Regions from separate parts of the Lacticaseibacillus parahuelsenbergensis genome, predicted to be linked through region 4. Evidence: predicted binding sites of a transcription regulator. Region 4 holds the regulator's gene; each other region holds the start of a gene.
The links. Region 4 encodes LexA, which represses DNA repair genes until DNA is damaged. Its sites were predicted from a motif close to CNAACANNTGTTNG; they were not measured.
Positions count from the first base shown of each region.

Region 1: the regulator LexA is predicted to act here: its motif matches at 3,533-3,546, upstream of LACPH_RS04850 (Y-family DNA polymerase).
Region 2: the regulator LexA is predicted to act here: its motif matches at 2,902-2,915, upstream of uvrC (excinuclease ABC subunit UvrC).
Region 3: the regulator LexA is predicted to act here: its motif matches at 2,436-2,449, upstream of LACPH_RS08720 (CitMHS family transporter).

Region 1 is NZ_CP132482.1:995,044-1,001,219, forward strand. Features, by position in the region: gene LACPH_RS04825 (GNAT family N-acetyltransferase) at 1-191, shown strand, start outside; gene LACPH_RS04830 (hypothetical protein) at 256-462, opposite strand; gene LACPH_RS04835 (ACT domain-containing protein) at 777-1,211, shown strand; gene LACPH_RS04840 (hypothetical protein) at 1,234-1,737, shown strand; gene LACPH_RS04845 (hypothetical protein) at 1,886-2,221, opposite strand; gene LACPH_RS04850 (Y-family DNA polymerase) at 2,199-3,506, opposite strand; gene LACPH_RS04855 (hypothetical protein) at 3,731-3,901, opposite strand; gene LACPH_RS04860 (zinc-ribbon domain-containing protein) at 3,986-5,194, opposite strand; gene LACPH_RS04865 (SGNH/GDSL hydrolase family protein) at 5,198-5,986, opposite strand.
Region 2 is NZ_CP132482.1:1,323,721-1,329,896, reverse strand. Features, by position in the region: gene LACPH_RS06260 (PTS fructose transporter subunit IIABC) at 1-968, shown strand, start outside; gene uvrC (excinuclease ABC subunit UvrC) at 1,079-2,887, opposite strand; gene LACPH_RS06250 (amino acid ABC transporter ATP-binding protein) at 3,394-4,140, opposite strand; gene LACPH_RS06245 (ABC transporter substrate-binding protein/permease) at 4,130-5,587, opposite strand; gene LACPH_RS06240 (SPJ_0845 family protein) at 6,021-6,176, shown strand, end outside.
Region 3 is NZ_CP132482.1:1,855,072-1,861,247, forward strand. Features, by position in the region: gene LACPH_RS08710 (acetyl-CoA carboxylase biotin carboxyl carrier protein subunit) at 4-411, opposite strand; gene LACPH_RS08715 (hypothetical protein) at 417-746, opposite strand; gene LACPH_RS08720 (CitMHS family transporter) at 992-2,341, opposite strand; gene LACPH_RS08725 (hypothetical protein) at 2,626-2,883, opposite strand; gene LACPH_RS08730 (RNA 2'-phosphotransferase) at 2,960-3,517, opposite strand; gene LACPH_RS08735 (GNAT family N-acetyltransferase) at 3,566-4,072, shown strand; gene LACPH_RS08740 (PadR family transcriptional regulator) at 4,303-4,644, shown strand; gene LACPH_RS08745 (DUF1129 domain-containing protein) at 4,647-5,492, shown strand; gene LACPH_RS08750 (NADPH-dependent oxidoreductase) at 5,581-6,176, shown strand, end outside.
Region 4 is NZ_CP132482.1:699,267-705,442, reverse strand. Features, by position in the region: gene LACPH_RS03340 (flavin reductase family protein) at 208-825, shown strand; gene LACPH_RS03335 (AEC family transporter) at 847-1,794, shown strand; gene LACPH_RS03330 (hypothetical protein) at 1,826-2,287, shown strand; gene lexA (transcriptional repressor LexA) at 2,388-3,014, opposite strand; gene LACPH_RS03320 (hypothetical protein) at 3,141-3,335, opposite strand; gene LACPH_RS03315 (AI-2E family transporter) at 3,811-4,977, shown strand; gene LACPH_RS03310 (hypothetical protein) at 4,970-5,449, shown strand; gene LACPH_RS03305 (hypothetical protein) at 5,538-5,900, opposite strand; gene LACPH_RS03300 (zinc-binding alcohol dehydrogenase family protein) at 6,166-6,176, shown strand, end outside.

The sequences.
Region 1 (6,176 bases), 300 kb from region 4:
TCAGCGTCATCGGCGATCGGCAGTTCTTCGGCCGCATCGGCTTTCGCAAGGCCGCAAACTATCGACTCGAGCCACCGTTTCCGATCGTGGCCGAAGACCATCTCATTAAGGAGCTGGTCCCCGGCGTTTTGGCTAGCGTGCGCGGAAAAGTCAATTACGCCCATCCTTTTTTAGCTGAAACATTGGAGTAACATCAGGCGTTAACAGTGATGAGCTGCGGTTAAAACCGCAGCTTATTTTGTCGGGCAAGAGGTGTTACTTTTTCTTGTGACTCCTGGACGTGTCGGTGACATGGTGTGCCATATGTAATGCACCGATGCAAAGTCCACCACTGATGAGCCCGCTGCCCATTAACGCGTTATCACTCAGGTGCGGCCAGTATTCGACAAACGCTATAAACGCGATGATGATTGCCACTGTCAGTAATTGCCAAGATAAATGATACGGTTGCCGCATCTTCATTCAAAAGCCCCCTCATGCTTTTCCTTTCAAAGACACCATCAGCCTACTGCAAAATAGCAGACGTTTAAAGGTTCATTGATGAAATAGGAGCAGCTATCGAGCTATAACGGAGATTACCTAAAGTGGAATTGACAGCGCTTGGCGAAGTGTTATAAGTAAAGAGAGCTTATTTTCCTAAAAACATGTCAAATCTTTTACAATTTGACGTTTGCTTTTCAGAAGTGGCAATGACTGTTACAATATGAACATATTCGAACGGATGTCTGTCGGTGAGAAGCGGTTGCTGGCAGTCGGTTCATTTTGGGGGGATTCGCGTGAAGCAGTTTTATATTGTTGACAGTTCGATTCTTCCGGACGTGGTCGGCAAAGTGATTGCCGCGCGGGCATTGCTCCAAAATGGCGAAGTTAAACAGGTGAGCGAAGCGGTTAAGCGAGTTGGCATTTCCCGCGGCACTTATTACAAATACAAGGACTATGTGTTTTTACCAGATCATGAAATGGCATCGCGTAAGGCGGTCATTTCATTGATGCTTCATCACGATCGCGGCATTTTGTCGGAAGTTTTGACTGTGATGTCACAAGCTCAAGCCAGCATTGTGACCATTAACCAGAATATTCCGATCCACAACTGGGCAAGTGTCGTTATATCATTTGATATTTCGGCGCTTCAAGGAACCCTCGATGATCTCGCTACTAAACTTGGCGGCATTCGCGGTGTCAGTGATGTGCACCTGATTTCCATTGAATAAACAGCATGTTTTTGGAGGCTTTATGAAAATAGCAATTAAATTGTTGCTCTGGGTTTTAGTCGCTGGCGTTGCTTTGTTTCCGGCGTTGTTACTGATTTTGTTTGTGATTGGCCTAAGCGTCGTGATTTCCGGCGCCATGGCAGTTAGTGCTGTTGGCTTTGTTTTGGGCATCATTTTTGTCGCACTAGTGGGCTTGAGCATTATGATTCCAAGTGTTTTGCTCATTATTCGCTTCATGACTTTTCGGACGGTTAATGCGCGTTTCCGGCATGGCAATCAACGCGTTGTCTTGCCAGTGAGCGTCCGGTTAACGGGTCGTTCCATTTACCACGCAATTTATGAGAACTTTAAGGCTGGACGGCGCCAAGGTAAACATTTGGTGCAGGCGTGGAGTTTTGGGTTTGAAACCTACTTCCATGAAGATCTTCAGGCTTATCTAGCGGATCAGATTCTTGCCCAGCACGGCCCCGAGATGGCTGAGGCCTTTGTGCTTGATGAACGCCACTCTTATACGATTGCCTATTAATTTGAGCAATCGTCTGGTGGTGGTATCGGTTAATTAGTGCTAATCATAATGAAAAGTCGGTCTTGTTGTCTGAGGCTGGCTTTTTTATTGGAGTCAATATTCAGCTTTTAGCTATATTAGGCACGCAATCGGACTACCGAGCAGGGCATCATTCATCAAGACGGGCACGGCGTTGAATAACTCGGTTGGTTTGCGGCCAGCGCATGTCTTCAAAACCGACAAATTCAATGGTTAATTGCGTTTGTTTGCGTAACAAACCAAGGAAAGCCTCTAACTGGGCAAGATCATAGCCGTGCAGACTGTGCAACGGGATCGAGCGCTGCCGTTGATCCTTGGGTTGAATGTTAAAAAAGAAGTTGAACGCTGGCGTGTAGGTCTGATTCACCAGTGAGATCCAATACCGTGTGTTTCGTTTGCGCTTAAATAGTGGCGTTAACCGTTCCATGATGATTTTAAGGTCTTTAGTCATAGCTATTGCCGCCATTGTGTCCTCCTACCAGTGATGCACGCTGAATGGCTGTACCACCATGCATCGCGCTTTTGGCGTACACCAACGCCTTGAAACCAAAGCGACTGCGAATCGTATCGAGTGTTCGTTCCAGATCGGTGGCCTTGATTTGACGATCAACTGGTTCAAAAAAGTTAAGCTGTTCGCCGGTGTCAGGTGCCAGGCGGGATGTGAAGACGGCAACATTGCGGATAACTTCACCATGCCAGTTTTTCCGAAAAATCTCGCGCAACGCTGCAACAATGTCGGTGTTGCGATTGGTCGGCAGAATTCGCTTTGCTTGCGTAAAACCGGACCGACCGTCTTGCTGGCTTTCTGCATATGAGAATCCGATACCCAGTGAAAGCTCACCGGCACGTTTATGATGATGACGTAAGCGGGCTGCGACCTGTTCACCGATTTCTTTGATGACAATTTCGATTTCGAATTGATTGCTATAGTCGCGCGGAAGCACTTGGGAATTACCGATACTTGGCTGGCGCGTTACAATGCGCTTACTGATTTTGGTGCGATCAACGCCCCAAGCGGTTGCAAACAGCTGAGTGCCGATAATACCCATTTCCTGTTTTAAGGCATAGGGATTCGCATGGGCGAGTTCGTACATGTTTGTGATGCCCATGCGCGCTAAATGCGCTGCTGTGCGGTGACCGATACTCCAGACATCGGTCATCTCGTTAATTTTCCAGATGGTGTTCGGAACCGTCGCATACTTAATTTCGCCAAGTAAATCAGGACTGTGCTTGGCATAAACATCGAGGGCAATTTTGGCTTGTACCGGATTTTCACCGATTCCGACCGTCGTACGCAGGCCCAGTTTTTGCTGAACAGTTGACTGAATACGCTTGGCAACTGCTCGCGGCGTTTTCCCGAAAAGCTTCCAGGTATGGGTTAAATCGAGGATAGATTCATCAATCGAGTAAGCCCACAGATCTTCATCGGCGACGAATTGACGGAAGATATCGTTAATGGCCAGATTCTTCTGAATATAGAGGTTCATGCGCGGCGGAACGACAATTAGGTGTGGTTCGTTGGGCAAATCGCGCTGACGACTGACATTATTCTTGAGGCCATACATTTTTTTGGCCATAGGCGAAGTCGCTAAGATTAGCCCGCCGTTGGTGTTCTCCTGTTCAGACATCACAACTAGGATGGTTTTGAGCGGATCAAGTCCACGCTCAATGCTTTCGACTGAGGCGTAAAAGGACTTATTGTCAATCAAAAAAATGACCCGATGCGGTTCGTGTGGATAATCATAGGCCATGAAGATCACCTCTGTTTATCATTATACGAACATATGTTTGCTTAGGCAAGTTATTTATTTTTTTGGGGGATGCTATAACGCGCTCCCCGGCGCAGAAGTCTGCGACCAAGGCCGCTTATACTTCGGCTTCTAAGCACGCCGGCTCACGCTCAGCACCACATAAAAACCCCTGCTGTGCATATGCACAAACAGGGGCATCAATGAAGCTATCAAAATGCAAACATCTAGCGCATGCAACCGCCCATGTGCCAGGACGAAATGCCGCGCATCATGCTGCCGTGGGCTATTCCCATGCCACCGCCATTGTTAAAGACTTCCAAAATAAACAGGGCGGCAAAGATGGCGGCAATGACGATTAACGTGACCACTAATGGCCGCCACTTATCTGATGTCATACGATCCGCCTCCTAACGAATTAAATTCGGATACTACCATTAGTATAACACCATGGCATCAATGACAAAGGGGATACGGACAAATCAGTCATCGCGTTCCCATTTAATTTTGAGATTGGTTTCGATCAAGTCTTCGTCATCAAGTGCAAAGGGTTCAACGACACTGCCGCCATCAGACTTGGTGAATTTAATGTTGAAGACATTGCCGTCACGATAAACGACTTCCCACTTACCGTTGCTTGGTGTGCCGTTATTGGTCGCTGTATAAGTGCCGTCGCTATTAAAAGTGAACGTTGCCCGGTCGCCTGATTCCCAGCGTCCAACAATGCCACTGGTGGAATGATTGTCGTTGCGTTTTGACGTGTCGGAAGGATACTGGCGGGTTGTTTTCGTGACGCCATTGTCATCATAATCGTCATCGTTGTCATCGTCGTGGGTATTGCTGTCCGGATGTGAATTTTGCGATGATGTGGTACTGGAAGATGTGGTACTGGAGGAGGCCGTTGCCGCATCTAAAGTTAAATCCGATGCTTGACCTTTTAGCGGGATCACCACTTCCCGTGTGAAATCTTTGGTTGTGCCGTCATGCGTGCCGCTGAGTTTAAGCGTGTAGACGCCCGGCAGTTGACCGGTGATGATATATTGCCCGTCATGCGCTTTGGCTTGCGCTGGCGTGCCGTTCAAAGTGAGTGTGGCATTTTTAAGGTTGGTTTTGACGACGGCATCGGCTGTCCCTAATTTGACTTTATATTTTGGAAAAATAAGCAGCTCATGGCCTGCCTTGACAATCTGAACTGTGCCGCTGGTCGACTTAGCCATAATCATGCTATGCAGAAGACTACGATCGCTGCGGTTTTTGATGAGTTGCGCAAGGGGCTTCAAATCGTCCTCGTGCAACGCCGTCCCATCGCTGGCTACCGCGACTTCCGCCATATCATCGGCATCTCCACTGGTCATTTCTTCGGCCAGCTCGGTGACTTGCCGATCCTGACTGTAATAAGTCGCACCAGCAAAATAAGCGATTCCCAGTATTAAGATCACGGCAATCCCGGTTATGAGCAGCCAACGCCGTGGTGACCGTGGTGGGCGGCGACGTTCGGCAGTAGCCGTTGTGGAAGAAGCGGTGGACGAAGGAGTGGCAGGTGACGATTGTGAATTGGCTGCTTCTTTTTGATTTGTGCTTTGCGCCTGTTGTCGCGCAGCACGCAAATCAAAGCCGCAGTTTGGACAAAAGTCGTCATCAGGGCCAATCGGTTGACCGCAGTTAGGACAAAATTTTAAAGATGCTTGCATGGATCATTCCTCCAAAGTTTTGATGAGTAGGGCAGCGATTTGATCATGCCCCTTTTGATTAGGATGAAACGTGTCGCGCGGACCATTAGCCGCAAAGTCGGGAATGGCGGTGCCAGCCGGGCCGATTACATCATCATGGCCTTGCCAGATCGTCGCTAAGTTAGCCACTGGCACGTGGTAAGAGCGACCGATCTCTTTGACAACAGCGTCAAATTTTAAATCCGCGGCGGCATACGGCCCGTTGTTCGGCGACCAGGTTGTCATGAGGATCAGTTGGGCGGTGGTCTTTTCCTGAAGCGTCGTCACAATGGTTGTGAGGGCTTGGCGGTAAGCAGCAAGGGCGGATGGCGTCGCACCACCCACAGCGTCATTGGTGCCAAACTCGATCGTCACTACGTCCGGCTGCTGCGCCACTAAGCTTGACAACGCCGAGACGCCGAGATTCGTGGCAGTTTTACCGACTTCGGCAATGCCTGCCTCAGTAACGGTTTTGCCGGTTAATTGCCCCAACTGCTGAGCAAAAAGCGAAGTGAAGCGACTGGCTTTTTTATCTGCAAAAAGCCCGACAGAAAGGCTGTCGCCAAAAGGTGCATAAACCAATGTATCTTTTGAGCGAGCCTTCAATTTAGCTAACGGCGTCTTTGGTACCGATGATGCCTTCTGTGAAGCACTTACTTGGCGCGAACTTGCGGATGTCGATGCGCGACTGGATTTAGCTGCATGCCGTTGAACACCGCAACCGGCAGCCAACAGTAATAATAAAAGTCCCAACCCCACCCAAACTTTTTTCATAGAACCACCTTGTTTTAAGTCACTGTTTCTCTGACTGCTTTCTTTAAGTGTATCAGAGTGACCTGTCAACGCAATGAATATGCAATAACAACGAATGACGGAAATTTCGGGTCAAGCGAGAATCTAAAATAAGCATTAAATACCGCCTGTTTTGGCCGCTATCGTATCTTGCCGGCACTCACGCTTAGGC
Region 2 (6,176 bases), 620 kb from region 4:
TTATCATGGCGATCTCATTCATCCTTGAACAATGGTTGGGTAAGACTTCCATGTGGTTCACCTTCACTAATAATCTGGGGACATTTGCTTTTAGCTTCCTGGTCCCAGTACTAGCGGCGTATATCGCTGAATCTATCGGTGATCGACCAGCCTTGATGCCTGGGTTCGTTGGTGGTTATATGGCAACGGTCGCTTCCGCTTCGGTTGTGAAGGCTCAGAATCCGGCTGGTTTCTTAGGCGGTCTGGTTGCTGGGTTTGCTGCCGGCTGGATGATCGTTGGTCTGAAAAAGGCCTTGGCCAAAATGCCGAAGTCACTGGACGGCATGCGCACCATCCTGCTTTATCCTGTGATTGGCTTGGCCATTATGGGCCTGCTGATGTTCTTCATCATCAACCCGATCTTTGCCGCGATCAACGGGGCGTTAATCAGTTTCCTTGAAGGTATGGGAACCGGTAATGCCATTCTCATCGGTGTCATTTTGGCTGCCATGATGAGTATCGATATGGGCGGCCCGTTCAACAAGGCTGCTTACACGTTTGCCATCGGGGTTTATCAGGCATCTGGCTTTAAAGACGGCCGCTGGATGGCTGCTGTCATGATTGGTGGGATGATTCCACCACTGGCCATTGCGGTTGCCTCCACCTTCTTCCCGAAGAAATTCACGTTGCAGGAACGTAATGCCGGCTTATCCAACTATGCACTTGGGTTGACCTTTATTACTGAAGGTGCGATTCCATTTGCCGCGACCGATCCCGTGCATATTATCGGTAGTTCCGTTGTTGGCTCCGCGATTGCCGGCGGGTTAACCCAGCTCTGGCACGTCAATGTTCCGGCACCGCACGGCGGCATTGTGGCGCTTCTGCTAACAAATCAGAAACTGGGGTTCGTCATGTCACTCATCATCGGGACTGTCATTGCCGCGTTAATTCTTGGCTTCTGGCGCCCGGTGGCTAAAGAGAATCAATGATTCGTTTTAGCGCAGGTTCAACCTGTACCATTAATTGATGCTCAAATAAAAAATCGCAGCGACAAACAAATCGCTGCGATTTTTTTGTATCCAATTTTTCTGAGTAAGACTTAAACCCGACGCGCTGGCGTTGGATCAGCCGTTAGCGAAAGTTTCAACGCCTGCGCCACGCGTTTGGAAATCCCAAGCTCCTGAATGTCTTCGATCGGCGCTTCTTTGATTTTGGTGATTGTTTTAAACTTACGCAACAACTTCAGGCGGGTCTTGGGACCGACACCCTTGATGCCTTCCAAACGCGATGCCAGTGAGTTCTTGGCATGCAACTGACGGTGAAATGAAATTGCAAACCGGTGAACCTCATCCTGGATGCGTTCCAGTAAATAAAAGCCCTGTGATTTCGGATCCAGATTAATCATTTGATCAGCATTGCCAAACAGAAGCGCTGCGGTTTTATGCTTGTTATTCTTAACCATCCCGGCAACCGGAATATCAAGGTTCAATTCATTTTCCAAAACGTCCTTGGCAGCATTCATTTCAATTTCGCCGCCATCCATCAAAATCAAATCTGGCAGTGCCGCATGTTCCTTTAACAACCGGGTATATCGCCGCCGAATGACCTCACGCGTATTCGCCGCTTCGTCCGCACCATTATGAGTTTTGTCAGCATCCAACTTATATTTGCGATAGTTGTTCTTGGCTGGCTGTCCGTCAACAAATTGAACCATTGCAGAAACCGGATCGGCACCTTGAATATGACTGTGGTCAAAAGCTTCAACCACATGGCCCATTGGTAACTTTAACGCCGCCATCAATTCCTTCATGGCCCCGATTGTTGTGCGATTATCCAATTCCATCAAACGAAACTTATCTTCGAGCTTGATTTGGCTGTTCTTCGCTGCTAATGCCATCAAATCGCGTTTCTCGCCTCGTTGCGGGGTACGCACCGGAACACCTAGGATATCAGCAAGCACCTTATTATCCAGCCCTGCCGGCACCAAAACTTCATGTGGTTTGACATTATTTTTGCGACTGTAAAACTGCAAAATGAACGATTCGAACTCTTCTTTTGCCGTGTTAACGACCGGAAAAAGCCGCGATTCGCGCTTCATCAACCGCGCCTGACGAATGAAGAAGACCTGGATACTGATCCAGCCTTTGTCCATATAAAAATTAAACAAATCACGCGTGGTATTGTCATTCGAAATAATCTTTTGCTTTTCAACGGTTTGTTCGATGTAATACAACTGGTCACGAATCTCCGCTGCCCGTTCGAACTGCAGATTTTTGGCTGCCCGCTCCATTTTTGCCGTCAGACTGGCCTTGGCTTTGCTGACGTTACCATTCAGGAAACGTTTGATCCGAGCAATCTGGTCGGCATATTCTTTTTCCGGTACAGTGCGAAAACATGCGCCCAGACACTGACCCATGTGATAATACAGACACGGCCGTCCTTGATACCCGTTGCACCGGCGTAATGGGTACACTTTTTGAATAAAATGCATCGTTTCCTGCGCCGCATAAACATTGGGGTACGGACCGAAGTAGTAGCCGCCATCTTTGCGAATCGTGCCGGTGATTTCAATTTTTGGATCGCGCTCGTGCGTAATCTTGATGTAAGGATAGCCAGTCCCCTTTTTGAGCTTGATGTTGTAATACGGCTGGTACTTTTGAATCAACGTGATTTCAAGCAAAAACGCTTCTTTATTCGTCGAGGTCACAATATAGTCAAAATCAGCCACCTGTGCCACCATCGCTGCTACTTTGCCATCATGTGAGCTCTTGAAGTAAGAGCGAACGCGATTCTTTAGATTCTTGGCCTTACCGACATAAATAATCTTCCCGTTAATATCTTTCATCTGGTAACTGCCGGGCAGATCCGGCAGCAACGATAATTTATGCTCAATGTGTGCTGATGCCATCGTAATCTCCTTATAAAACAAATGTTCGCTTAGCATTATAAAGATTCTAAAATTAGATTGCAAGCGACGCACTTGCTGCGCATAGCTGCGATTGTAAAGACATCTTGGCAGTTGGCATCAAATGAGATTGAGCCACATTTCTAGTGACCTGTTCTTAACTCGCAGAGCTCCAAATGATTCAGAAAAGCTTAGGCAATGAGTCTCCTGCCGTGCCAAACTCCGCAATCTCCGGCCAGATGGTGCTGGCGACGCGAAGCTAGAGCGGAGACGGCGCTTTGAGCCAGAAAACCGCTGTCTCAAAGTCGCCTAACAACATCAGCGACAAAATCGGTCGCTGTGTTGTTTGCACGGCTGAGCCCCATCTGGCCTACGATTGCTCCGCTTTGGCACTAATAGATTGATTGACTTAACGAATTATTTTCAGGAACGCAAAAAGCGAACACTCAATGCATGTTCGCTTTTGGATTGTGAACTGGAGTTTCTTCTCAACTTCGACTGGGCAAAACTTATTGCGCCAAAATCTTGGACAGGAAATCCTGTGTCCGGGCTTCCTTGGGGTGTTCGAACAGTTCTTCAGGTGTGCCTTTTTCAAGAATTTTGCCGCCGTCCATGAACCAGACTTGGTCGGCCACGCTGCGGGCAAAGCCCATTTCGTGGGTCACCACCACCATCGTCATACCGGTTTTGGCAAGATCCTGCATAACCTTGAGCACCTCGCCGACCATTTCGGGATCCAATGCACTGGTCGGTTCGTCGAATAGCATGACATCCGGATGCATCGCCAGCGCCCGGGCAATGGCTACCCGCTGCTGTTGGCCGCCGGAAAGACTGGCTGGGTAGGCATCGGCTTTTTCGCCCAAGCCAACCTGTTCCAGAAGTTCCTTGGCCGTTTTGGTTGCTTCTTCATCCGTCACGGTTTTGACTTTCAACGGCGCCAGCTTGATATTTTCCAAAACCGTCATATTCGGGAAAAGGTTGAAGCTTTGGAACACCATGCCCATTTTTTCACGGACATTATCAAGCTGCTTTTCGCTGAGATCAACCAAATTAGTGCCTTCAAACAGAATCTCGCCTTGTGTCGGCCGATTAAGCAGATTTAAGCTGCGCAAAAAGGTACTTTTCCCGCCACCGGATGCGCCGATCACAACAATCACATCACCTTGATTGATGGTTTCGCTAATATCATTCAAAACCACATTGTCACCAAACTTCTTGGTCAGGTGGTTGATTTGAATTAAAGGTTTATGCTGCATGATTCATCTTCCTTTCAAAATGACTCAGGAGCTTGGACAGCCCGAATGTCAGGACAAAGTAAAGGACCATGGCAACCAGAATTGGTTGAACCCCTTTGTACGTCGCGGTTTGAACCACTGTCAGCTGATAAATCAGGTCCGTGACCCCAATGATGGAGACAATGGAGCTTTCCTTAATCAGCGAGATAAATTCATTCCCCAGCGCCGGCCAGATATTCTTAATGGCTTGTGGTAAAACAACACTTGTCATTGTTTGCCGTTCCGATAGCCCAAGCGAACGCGCTGCTTCGGTTTGGCCGACCGGAATGCTATCGATCCCGCTTCGGATAATCTCGGCCACATACGCAGCGGAATTAAGCGATACCGCGATAAGTCCGGCGACTAGTGCCGGAATGTCGATGAAAATCCCGATCCCGAAGTAGACAAACATGACCTGAATCATCAACGGTGTGCCTCGGACAAATTCGATGTAAGCAACGCCGATGAGATGTGGCAGGCGATGTTTGCTCAACCGCAATAAAGCAAAAATCGTACCGAGCAAGACCCCGAAGAACGCCCCAATGGCACTGATGAGTAAGGTGTACTCAACCCCTTTAAGGAAATAAGTCCAGTAGTGCAACATACTCGTATCTTCGGTATTCGTCTTCATGTAACTGCCGGCGGTTTTAAGGTATTGCGGAATCAGCTTTTTCTGTTTGATCTCCGCCAGACTCTTATTGGCCGCTGCCACCAACGAATCAGATCCTTTGGCAAACCCAATCGCCGTCCCCATCGTGTCGCTGGAGAGATTAAAATGCCCGGGAATTTCGACAAGCGAATCGTCATTGGACGTATACGCCTGAGCAACCGCCCCTTCAGCCACAACGCCAGCCACTTTATGCGTCTTTAAAGCCAGGATCAAATCGGTAACCTTCGTCAGTCCCAAAGTCGTGCTTGATTTCATCTGGGTTTTGGCCAAGGTTTCTTGAAGACTTCCGTTTTGGACCCCGACTTTTTTATTGGCAAAGCTTTTGTGGTCCTTATAAATCTTGGCATCGGTTTTATTGATGATAATATCCTGGCCCGATTTATAATACGTATTGGAAAAGTCAATCGACTTACGGCGGGCATTGGTTGGCGACATCGCAGCAAGCACCATATCAACCTTGCCCGATTGCAAGGCGACCAGCAATGAACTAAAATTCATCTGCTTAATCACCAGCTTGACGCCAAGATCTTTCGCAATTTTACGAGCAACCTCGACATCCATGCCGACAACCTGATTCTTACCATGTTTATTCACCAAAAACTCATAAGGTGCATAATCGGGGCTTGTCCCCATAACAATTGTGCCTTTTTGTTGAATCTTTGCCAGACTGTCATCAGCGTGAACGGTTTGCATATTTAAGGTCACAACTGCGGCAAAAACTGCGAACAAAGCGACTAACCAGCGTTTCAAATGATTCATAATACCCTCCTTGATTACAAGAACGTACTATACGCTAAAATTCATTTTTATGCAACTAATATTCATAATTTGATTTTCAGCAATTTACTTGGTAGATAATGGCATCCTTGACTGATACGGTAGCGACTATCAACTACCCGCGCCAAGCCGCGTCTCTTCTTTTAAGTGCGTTCTCTGGCACGGGAGTCTGCGTGTAAGGGCCTTGGTCGGAATGGCTAAGCCCAGCCTGTGGCTTTCTTGCGCCAAAACGCGTTCGCAGGCCCAGAAACCTGCACATAAGGACCTCAGCCCTAAATGGCCAAAGCCCAGCCATTTAGGGCTGAGGCCACTTATGCTCCGGTTTCTAACCGGGCCTGCTCACGCTCTAAAGTCGCGGACCTAGACGCTTCGGATTGTTGATGCTATACTTTCACCAAGGAAAGGGGTGGCGTGCATGGCACTTAAGATCAACACTCAAACCAACCTGAACGACATGTTCGATAAATTTGCAAGTTTACCTGGTGATAAGGAACAGGCAACCGGGCCGGATCCGAAACATCAAGAGAAACTGGCTAAAAAAGCCCATAAAACCGACGAGAAAAAAGCAAAG
Region 3 (6,176 bases), 1.2 Mb from region 4:
TTGTTAAATAATGCTGATCAGTCCATCACCCGAGTTTACATTTTGATTCAGCGTTGCGATGATCTCGCCAACAGTACCGGCTTTGGGTGCCACAATTTCGTTTTCCATTTTCATGGCTTCGAGAATCATCAGCGGTTGGTTTTCGGTGACAGCATCACCGGCTTTAACCAGAATCTTGGTGACAGTGCCAGGCATTGGTGCCGTTACGACTTCTCCCTCACCACTCGGGGTAGCCGGAGCAGTAGGTGCCGGAGCCGGTTCAGGCGTTGGTGCTGCTGGTGTTGGGGCACTTGACGCAGCCGGGGCAGCAGGTGCTGCTGGTGCGGCCGGTGCTGCTGGCGTACCGCCGATTTCTTCCATTTCGACCAGATAGGTTTTACCATCGATCGTGATCTTGAATTTTCTCAACATCTTTTTCAATCCACCTTTTTCTTAATTGACTTGACCACATAATGCCCATGACCATCACCCGCCGCAATCGCGCTGGCAATCAAACCAACCCGTTTGGCCTCGGGATTTTCAACATACAAATGTTTAAGAACGAGTTTGGCATCAGGCGCAGCGTCCGCAGTAACGGCAGCAGCGATCAAACTGGCAGTTAATTCGTTAGCTGGATCAACTTCCAGATAATTGGGTACTTCTTCCCATTCATGCGCCTGAGCTGCTTCATCACCATTCACCGATTTAACCGGCGCCGATTCAACTGGCGTTTGTGGTTGTTTTCGCCGATGCAACCATTTAAACATTTTCACACCCCCTAAGCGTGAGCCGGTGCGGGTAGAAGCCGGGTGTAAGTGGCCTTTGACGTGTTACGACGAGGGCTCCTTACAGGCAAGCTTCTGCACCAGCAAACGCGTTAATGTAAGCATGAGCCGGCGTTGTTAAATGCCGAATCAAGCGTTATCGTCATGCATTTTCTGGTTCTCATCAACCTTATAATACGGGGAAAAGCCAATCGCGATTGGCTTTTCGGTGTCTTTTTGAATTGTGCTTATTTTTGTGGTAGATAGAATGGTACGTGGCCGAAGAGCATAACGGTTACCACGAAGATTGCGAAAACGCCTAATGCATATTTTCCGGCTTCGCGTTGCCACTTACCCATGTCCAAACCGGTGAGCCGGAGCAATAGATAAATGAAAGCAACTAACGGTGAAAGCAAGTGGAATGCTTGCCCCATTAATGAAGCTAAAGCCATCTGCATATTGGTAAAGCCGTATGCGCGTCCCGCAGTTGCCAGCACCGGCATAACGCCGAAGTAGAAGCCGTCGTTACTCAAGAAGAAGGTCCCTGGTGCGGAAATCAACGCAATAACCAATCCCCAGAAGCCAGCCATGGAACTTGGGATAATCGCGGTGAAACTCTTGGCAAGTGCTTCGGCCATCCCGGTTCCTTGGAATAAGCCCATGAAGACCCCGGCAGCAAAGACCAGAATAACAACTTGCACGGCATCGCCGCCGTTAGCACCGATTCGCTTGCTTTGGTCGCCTAACTTAGGATAGTTAGCCATCAATGCAATACAGGTACCCACCAAGAAGAGCAACAGCGGTGGCATTGCAATTGCCTTAATAAAGGAACTTGCCACCAACCAGGCAATGAGCACAATGGTCAGAATGCCGTTAAAAGCAAACATATTTGGACGGCGAATTTCGGAAACTTCAGGATCAACCACTGACGTCATCTCATCGATTTCTTCATCGGTTAATTCCCGAACACCCAAGCGTTTCCGTTCTGCGCGGCCCATGTGCGGTGCAACGTAGAAAACAACATAAGCCAAGGCCAGAATCATACCTGGCAATAAATACGTCAAAATGTCGGCATCAACCTTCAAAACGGCCATGGCCCGGGCAGTTGGCCCGCCCCAAGGCAACAGGTTCATGATGGTATTTTGCAAAATAATCAAAACACCGAGATTCATCATATTCATGTTGAGCTTCTTATAAATCGGAATGAATGCCGAGCAGCAGATCAAAGTCGTTGTGGTGCCATCCCCGTTAAGTGAAACTGCCATCGCAACAATCGCGGTTGCCATCAGCACTTTCATCGGGTCACCTTTCGCGATCTTGATCATCCGGGCTGTAATCGGATCGAACAGACCGGCGTCGAGCATAATGGAAAAATACAGAATAGCGAATAAGAGCATGATCCCTGTGTTAGCGGTCGTTGTCAGACCCTTCAACACAAAATCGCCGATCGTCCCTTTCTTCGCCACGCCTGCCACCATCGCAATAATTGCAAACAGCAGCGGGATCATCACTAAAGAAGTGAATGGTGAAAGCTTCTTGGTCATGATGACGTACATGAAAACAATAATCATGGCGTAAGCAATGACGGTGAGTAACATAGTCCCAACCTCTTTTCATAAGTTTTTGTCGCTATCCACATGATACGTGATTTCTGTCACGAAAAGGCCGATTTTGCGTCTTTAGAACACCAAAAGAACAATTGTACGGTTAAGGGAAAACTAAAATTTTCAAGAAAAAGAAAACGCCTTCATTGGCTTAAAATTCGGTTTTAAGTCAACGGAGGCATTTTTAAATGATACGATGGGAGCAATTGAAAAAGAACGCTTTTCAATTGATACTTATTTCACAATGGACTAATACAGATGCGTTTTTCTGTGTTAGTCTACCAATCCTGAAAGCGTTCGTCTTCCAACTTTTTCAACAGTTGGTGAAAGTTTTCCCGTGACGGAGCGTGGTCCAATGTTTCCTGTTGCAACTCATTAAACCGCTCTGCTAAGTAATAAGCAGTGAGATAAAGCGTCAGTTTTCGTTTGACAATGGCTTCCGGATCTTTGTCGTCTGGAACTTGGTGTGATCCCACAACAAGATTGGCGAACTGTTTCGGATTTAACCGTAAATCATCAGGTGCATCAGCCTTCATGATAGAACCTCCTTTTTTAAGTATGCCTAATACTAACATAAAAAAACGAACGTTTCCGACCAAAAGCGGGCGTTCGTCACGATGTTGGGGATGATGTTCGGGTTAAAAATGCCGGGGGAACTGCATGCACCAACCAAACCTGACTCCCTGTCGGATAAAAAGTTTTACCGGCAGCTGCTGCCGATTGCGCGGTCACGCGATAAATAACCGGATGAGGGTCATGCCGCACGCCAACTTGCCAAGCCATTTTCGGATTCTCGGAAAGATGGACAAAATCGCGGTCCATTGGCTTGAGTCCTTCAATGTCAATCAATGCGGCTGCTTGATGGGATGTGCCATGATATAACCAGATTGGCGGGCGCCGCGCCGACATTAACGGCAAGACCGGGACGCTATGGCCGTACACCGCTCTGATGGTGCTCCCCTCAATCGCAAACCGTTGCTTATCGCTTTGTGTCATAATGTCATCAAGCACCTGACGATCAAGGTGCATCTGGTAATGCGCATTGAATCGCCGAATCAACGTTTCCAAATCCGTGCGGCCATAGCGATCCAGTTTGATACCGATTTTTTTCGGATGGTGCCGCAAGATCAGGCTTAATGTTTTACTGATTCTGACGAGTCGCTTATCCATTAATGACCACCTCGTTTTTCAAATTGACAAAGCAAAGAAGGCATAACATTGAAACTGCATTTTTCCGCGGCGAACTTAACCGATCTTGACGCCATTATGCGAATCGAACAGGCGGGCTTCACACCCCAGGAGGCTGCCAGTCGTTCCAGCATGGCGGCCCGCATCATTCATTATCCTGACACGTTTATTGTAGCGCGGACTGATCAAACAATTGCGGGTTATATTGTTGGCCCAGCCACTTCACAGTCAACCATTACCGACGATTTATTTGTTACCAGCCAGCCTAACTCGGCAGCTGCGCCGTATATTGCAATTTTGAGTCTTGCAGTTGCGCCTGATCTGCAACATCACGGCATTGGCCGCCAACTCCTAGCCAAAATGAGCGATGTCGCGCGCAAGCAAAACCGCATCGCCATTACCTTAACCTGCCTTCAGCGCCTTATCCCCTTTTACGAGCACGCAGGCTTCCACAATGACGGACAAGCAGCTTCCACTCATGCCGGCGAAGTTTGGTTTAACATGACAAAAGATGTGGGGCCGATGAGTGAGTCGTGAGGTAAAAGGGAACGAGACCGGTAATTCAATTCCGATTCCTGATTTTTGTCACGCTCATTTTTCGCTTTAAAAGTGGTATTTTAAGCTCCATTAAAAAAACAATATCCTTTTCTCAAATTAAAATATGGAACCATGACCGGTGATTGTCTCCGGCTATTTTGCTTTACACACTAGTCGTTTTGGTTTAAACTACTAGTGTGTAAAGCATATTAGGCGAAAGGATGATACTGATGGCGAGAGACGACAACAGCCAGATGCTAAAAGGCATTTTACAAGGGTGCCTGCTCATTTTGCTCGCGCGCAAAGAACAATACGGCTATGCTATCAGCGAATCGCTTAATCTTTTTGGCTTCGAAAATGTTCCTAAAGGGACAATCTATCCCCTGCTAATGACGATGGAAAAGAAGGGTCTCTTGACAAGTCATATGCGCCCATCGCCGGACGGACCAAGTCGCAAGTATTATGCGATCACTGCAGATGGCGAAAAGGCCAAGCAGACATTTATCTTGCAATGGCATGATCTCAAAAGTCACGTTGATCAAATCATAGCGAACCAACCCGAGGAGGCTTAGCCATGAAAAAGCGCACGGAAGCTGTCAATAAAATAGCAGCTGAGAACAATCAATTACGTAAACAACTGACAAAAGCCAACCGCGACTACTATGAAGATTTGCTAGTTTACATGCGGGGCAAAAACTTGTTCCGGGACGACTATCAACTTGAAGAAAGTTTGCTAGGTATTCTCCAAGACCTCATTGACGCGCAAAATGCTGGAACAGACGCAATGACTTATTTTGGTCATGACCCCAAACAGACGGCAACTGAACTACTAAAGACGATTCCCCTGCGTATCGGCAATTTTATCTGGTTTAACTTAAAATTGGCAGCAATGATGATGTTTATTTTGTGGCTGCCGCGTCTGACCTATCCAAACGTAACCTTCGATGCCGGAAGTTTGTTACTGGCTTCCGGCATTGCGATTGTCAGTGCGTGGGGTGGGCTTTGGTATGTCGGTAGCCACGCTTTTGCCAAACCGTCCCGTCTTCAACTAACGGCAATTATTATTCTCGGTGTGATACTGTTTGGCATCATGATCAGCGTCTTGCTATTTCTCAAAACCGGCTGGCAAATCCGCCTTTCTGCCCATACTTCGTTCACCGTCATTATTTTAGGGTTGATCATTGCGGCGATTTTGCCGTTTATCCATCACCTCACTGAACTTGAGCGCCCGATTTACTACTTCAGCTTGTTTATTCTCATTCTTGGTTTGCTTGTCTATTTGCGAGCCACACGTTCCTTTTTCAGGACCAAGATCGACTTTGGAAAGTGGCAATGGTTGCTTTATGTCTTCATAATCCTCTCGGGAGTCGGCATCGGCGTATTAATTTGGTGGCTGGGAGAACGACGGCATCATCATTAAAAAGCCTGTCATCACGACAAAGTCCTTAACCGTAAGTTATCTTTTCCAACTAAAAGTGCGCCCCTACCGCAACATTCCGCTAAAATAGATGGCATACGCATTGATTGAAGGAGTGACTTTTTTGATTCAAAACGAAACCATTCGTCGTCAGCTCCATCACCGCTCCATTCGGCGGTTTAAACCTGAGCACCTCAGCCATCAGACGATTCAGACGCTGCTGGATGTTGCCCAGCACACCGCAAGTTCCATGTATTTACAGCTTTTTTCGGTCATCCATATTCTTGATCCGAAAATTCGGGCCAAAATTGCGGAGATGAGTACGCAAACTTACCTGAATGGATCGGGCGAACTGTTTATTTTCATTGCCGACTTGCACCGCGTCGCCGACTTAACCAGGGCGGCGCAGCAACCCCTTGACCGCCTCGGCCGGATGGATAAGTTTTTGCAGGCAAGTGCCGATGCCACCTTGGCGCTGCAAAACATGGTCGTGGCAGCCGAAAGTCTCGGCTTGGGCACCGTCACATTAGGCAGTATTCAAAATGATGCGCAAGCCTTGATCGATTTGCTGCATTTACCTAAGTACACGTTCCCGTTATTAGGGCTCGCAATCGGACTACCGGATGAGCATCCTGATGAAAAGCCACGCATGCCCGAATCACTGGTCGCCTTCGCGAATCACTATGG
Region 4 (6,176 bases):
TGTTTCAGACGATCAATTTAAGCAGTGTTTGAGATCACATTCATCTCTAACACTGCTTTTTTCGTCAACACATCATGGTCATCTAACAAGGCAAAACACACCGCTTTTGACGACACCCCGCGCCTGCGCTAAACTTGCAGTCATGGCGTGCCTTTTACGTCCCCCAGCATTTTCATGATTCTTATTCACCAGCCACCGGAGGCTATTATGATCAACTTATCTGCCAATAAGCTATCACCTCGCGAGCAATACAAACTGCTGTCTGGCAGCATCATTCCCCGCCCCATCGCGTGGATCACGACGCAAAGCACGGCCGGCGTCATCAACCTGGCGCCATTTTCATTTACAACCGGCATCTCCAATCAGTTGCCATTGCTATCTGTGTCCATCTTGCGTGATGGCCAGCAGCCAAAAGACACGGCGGCGAATCTTTTGGCCCGCCATGAAGCGGTCGTGCACATGGTGAGCATCGATCTCACCAAGGCAATGAATCAAACTGCTGCCCGCTTAACACCGGATCAAAGTGAATTGAACCTGATTGATCTGCCATTGGTGGCCAGTACTGAAATTCAGGTGCCTGGGTTGCAAGCCGCGCGTATTCGCTTTGAAACGCAACTTTATCAATATGTACCGATTCGTGATCGTGCCGGGGTGATCGTCACGGATCTCTTTATTCTGGAAGTTCGGCAGTTCCACTTTGCCGATACGGTGCTCGATTTGCCAAGCTTACACATTAATCCTGCCGCTTTAGCACCGGTAGCTCGCCTCGCCGGTCCTACTTATGCCGAACTTGGTCAAACTTTTACGTTACGGCGGCCAAAATAATTTATAAGGAAGTGTTGGTATTTGACCGCATTTATCTCAAGCGTCTTTGGCGTTTTGGAAATTCTCATTTTGATCATTCTCGGCTATTTTCTGACCGCCCGCGGCTGGTTTAATAACCATTCGAGTAAAGTCATTGCCAAAGTTGTCACCCAAGTTGCCTTGCCTGCTTATATGATCGTGACCATCGCATCGAAGTTCACGGCCGGCATGCTGCTGCGGTTATTGCCAAACTTGTTGTTCCCGGTCTTGTCCATGATGATGCTTTTCGCGTTGTCCTTTTTGGTGTGTTACCTGTTAAAAGTTCCAAAGTCGCGAAAAGGCACATTTAAGTCCATGTTTTTCAACTCCAACACGGTCTTTATCGGCCTGCCGGTTAACCTGGCCTTGTTCGGTCCTCGCAGTTTGCCTTATGTCTTGGTCTATTACATGGCCAACACGACAATTTTTTGGACCATCGGCGTCTACCTTATTCAAGGCGATGGCCCCAAACCAGCCCGCTTTAACCTTAAAAAGGCTTTGGGGAAAGTTTTCTCCCCACCTTTACTGGGTTTCATGTTGGGAATTGTGTTGGTCTTGCTGAATATCAAGTTGCCGACTTTTTTGATGTCTGATCTGACTTATATCGGCGATTTGACGGTCCCGGGCTCCATGTTCTTTATCGGCATCGCCTTACACGAAGCCGGGTGGAGCCAACTGCGTCTCAGCAAGGAAGCACTCGGTATCTTCAGCGGCCGCTTTCTTTTTGCCCCACTGTTGATGACGGCACTGGTCGCCTTTGCACCAGTGCCGACGCTGATGAAGCAAATCTTCATCCTGCAATCCTGCATGCCAGTCATGACCAATGCGCCGGTGGTTGCGAAACTTTATGACGCCGACGCTGACTATGCTGCGATCATGGTCACGGAAACCACGCTTCTATCCATGATCGTCATTCCCATCGTCATGACCTGCATTCAATTCATTCACTAGGAGACCGCCATTGAAAAAATTAGTCTGGCTCATGTTATTACTTATCTTGAGTGGTTGTTCTCAAGGCACGCCGACTGCCAAATCATCAACTCGGTCAACCACCAGTGAACGGACATCAAAGCCGGCAAAAGCCCGGAAAAAAGCAAAAAAAGCTGCGCCTAAAGCAACCTTGTCCACCCTGGTCGGTCACGCATTTGTCCAACAGGATGACCAAAAGAAAGCGATCCGCGTGTTGTCGTCCACCAGTGGCTATTACCTCGAAACGCTGTCAAACCAAGACGGTGATTTTGAAAGTACGGATCAAGGTATCTTTGCGGCCCAACTGACTTTAAAAGGGCGAATCTTCACCTTCACCGGCAAAGCCCAACCCCAGGCCACCAGCAACACGGTTCAATTCCAACTTACCAAAAAAGGATTATTGAAGCAGCTTCCGGATGGTCCATTTTACAAAAAGGTACCAAAAGATGACCTTGATCAGCTTAACCGTCCTTGATGGTAGCGACTGTCACCTCAACAAAAAAGCATTTGCCACGCACACTCAATTGAATGTACGCGGCAAATGCTTTTTTAGCTTGGTCTATTATTACTGGCACTTATACAAGCGCAGGACGATACAAACTCACAACGATACCGAGAATCGTCACATCCGGGAAAAACATGTCTTCCATATCGTCATTTTCCGGATGAAGGCGAATGCCGTTCTTTTCTTTGTAAAAGCGCTTGACGGTGGCTTCATCTTCTTCGGTCATCGCCACGACAATCTGCCCATTTTCGGCGTCGTTTTGCTTCTTGACAATAATCTGATCACCATCAAGGATCCCGATCTTGATCATGGAGCTGCCTTGAACCCGAAGCATAAACAGCTCATCGGCCGAGTATGGTAGGTCATCCGGCACCGGGAAATAGTCATCGATATTCTCTATAGCGGTAATCGGCACCCCAGCCGCAACAGTCCCGACAATCGGAATGCCTTCTGCCTGAACGCCAATATAATCGCGTCCTGCTGCAGTCACTTCAATCGTGCGCGGTTTGGATGGGTCTTTTGCAATTAATCCAGCGGCCAACAGCTTCTCTAAGTATGCTGCGACGGTGCTAGACGAACTAAGGCCAACTGACTTACCAATCTCGCGAACCGTGGGTGGATACCCATGATCCTCGATTGCGTCATAGATGGTTTGTAAAATCTGTTTCCAACGTTTTTGACTCGCTTGTGTTGGCATCCGCTCACCGCTCCGTTCTCATTTGTTACACTCAGCATACCAAACCGAACGAACGTTTGCAATCATTTTCGCCGTCGTTACACGAAAAAATCCGCAGTCATCACGGCTGCGGATCATTTCATCAAATTAGTTATGCAATAATGGCATCTTATGCATCTGACGCCGATCACATCTGCTCTTGATGACTGCATAGAAGAAGCTTAGGAAAATATCCAGAGCCATCAACAAGATGCCGGCCGTCGCATAGTTGCTAAATAACAGCAATGTTGCGACCAGGGTCAGAGTTATTAATGTCCATTTAGCCCCGCGAAGTAAATTCATATGGGGTCACTCCTCTCCGTATCGGTAAAACCGACATTGACTCACCGTTTTGGTTATGACTTTATCATACCTGATTTTTTTGATTTGTAAAGCTTTTGTATATGTAAAATTTACATTTTATGCCCTTATTTAGGCATTTTTAATATTTGTAACGGCAAATCGGCGTTTTTGTAAATTTATTGTAACGGCGTCGATACCTTCTTCTGACCATTTTAGTTAACCCGAGCCTCGAAAAATCATGGCTAGTCTAGTATCATTGTTATACAGAAGCATCCGACGTCTGGCGGGTAGAAACTTCGAAAAAAATGACTCGCGTGCAATCAGCTGCCTTGTAAAAAACGGCAACTGCACGTCGAAGTTTTTCTTGGTTCACCACAGATCTCATGCTCGACTTGTCGTCTTTTGTAAAGGTTACCAATGACATCGCTGATTAAATCGCGTCATAACCTTTAACGTCCTTAGAGGAGGATCGCCTGTGAAACGTACCGACTCATGGTTCTACCGCCGCTTCATCAACAACAAGTTCATGGTCTTCTTAATTGACCTGCTTTTGGCCTTGCTGGTTATTTTTGTTTTTACCAAAATTGCCTGGGTGTTCCAGCCTGTGGTCGATTTTCTCGGTATCATCGCACCGCCGTTCATTTTCGCCGGTATTCTCTTCTATTTGACAGTTCCGATCATTAATCGCCTTGAAAAAACCGGGCTGCATCGCGGTTGGGCGATCGCGTTACTATTCGTCGTTTTGATCGGTCTTCTCGTCTGGGGGCTATTGCGTTTCATTCCGGCGGTGAGCAACCAGATCACCAGCATCGTTGATTCAGCGCCGCAAATTTTTACGGAAATCGGTAAATGGCTGGATGATTTGAATGATAAGCAAAATGTTTTATCGCAACATGACCTCAACAACATCGCCAGCGAAGTTCAAACATTCTTCACCGGCAAGCAAGGTGCTTTCGTCACCGGTACCATCTCGCAGCTGCAAAATCTGATTGGCATTGTCGGCAATGTTGTCATCACGATTTCGACAGCACCGATCATTCTCTTCTTCATGCTTAAAGACGGCGACAAGTTCACGCCGATGGTGCTGCATATTATCCCCACCAAGTTACGTGGATCCGTGAAACAAATGCTGCACGAGATGAATGAAAAAGTCGGTTCATATGTTCAGGGCCAAATCACGGTTGCGCTGTGTGTGGCCATTATGTTCATGATCGGTTATTCGGTGATTGGCCTGCGTTATGGCTTGATTTTCGGCTTGCTGGCTTGCCCATTGAACCTAATTCCTTACTTTGGTTCGGCACTGGCAATGATCCCGCCACTTATCATGGGCGCGTTGACGTCGCCAAAAATGATTCTCGCGGTCATTGTCGTTTTCTTCATTGAATGGCTAATTGAAACGCAACTTATTTCGCCACTGGTAATGGGCAGCAAGCTCGAGCTGCATCCCATTACCATCGTGGTGGTCTTGCTCACGGCCGGCAATCTCTTCGGTTTAGTCGGTGTTATCCTTGGCATCCCGGGTTTTGCCGTTTTGAAAATTGTCGTGACCCGATTCTTCAGTTGGTACCAGCAGGTTTCCGGTTTGTACGAATCTGACAGTCCCACTGATGATGTCGATCAAAAAGGAGTCCCTCATGAATAGTTTTGATGTTTTACTAATCGGCCTTGATGTCGTCTTGATTGCACTCGCCGGTTATTATCTGTATTGGCAACATAAAATCAATTTTGCTTCACGTTATGCGGTTTCGCAACTCGTTTGGGCGGTGTTGCTTGGCTTTTGGTTCATGACAACCCGCGTCAACAACATGCCGTATATTGTGTTCATTTCAATCTTCCTAGTGTTATCCATTATGGCGGGCACAGGTGGCTTGGCCCCAACGCGACTCATTGCAAATGGGTTGCTGGCCCGGGTTATTCCGTACACCAACATGTCCAGTATCACGTTGACACCTGTCAGTCTGCCTAATGGCCAGGAATGGGTCGTTGCGGTTTTCGCCCTTAGTAAGCGCCGCATGGTCCGGCTAACGTTTCAGGCAAGTCTTCAGAACCTGATGACTGAATTAACAAAAGTACTTCCTAAAACAGTCCCGGTTACTGTGCAGCGGATGAACTAATCGCGAACTAACCATTGCTGCCACTTAAAAAACGCTTCGGAAATTTTCCGAGGCGTTTTTATCATTGATCAGCCGGGACAAAGCCCGTTTATTCATCTAATTTTCTAATGGCCAGCAGTGCAACCAGTGCTAATGCCAATCCGGCACCGGCGATCAGCATCTGCCACGGCGTTGTCGTATCGAGGAAGAAGTAGTCGATGAGCGCCAACATCAGCGCCGCAAACAAAAGATCGACCCAGAATCGGCGCCACCGAGTTGTCGCCGCCGCATCCAAAAATAACGCAATACCAATCAAGGCAGCCAAAACAATGCCGAAACTAATCGTTGCAATGGTACCAATGACATCATCCGGCCGCATCGTATACCACGCGAAGAATGCAAAGCCTGCCGCTGCCAAAACCAAAACAACGATCAGGCCGATCAATTCACGCTTTGTACTCAATTTTTTCACGAGCTGCCTCCTTCGTCATTGAACGTCCTTTTTTATGAGAGCGTGGGCAGGAGCGTTTAGAAATCTACATGTAAGTGGCCTCAAGCCTAAATGGCTGGGCTGTGGCCATTTAGGCTTGAGGCCCTTACATGTAGATTTCTGCGACTGCGAACGCGTTTTCTACAATATCCTGCACATTTTACCAAATAACCACTGCATTTCCAACTCTCTTAATAAAAAGGTTACAATAGCAACAGATAACCGATCAAACGAAAGGACGATTCAGATGCCAAAAAA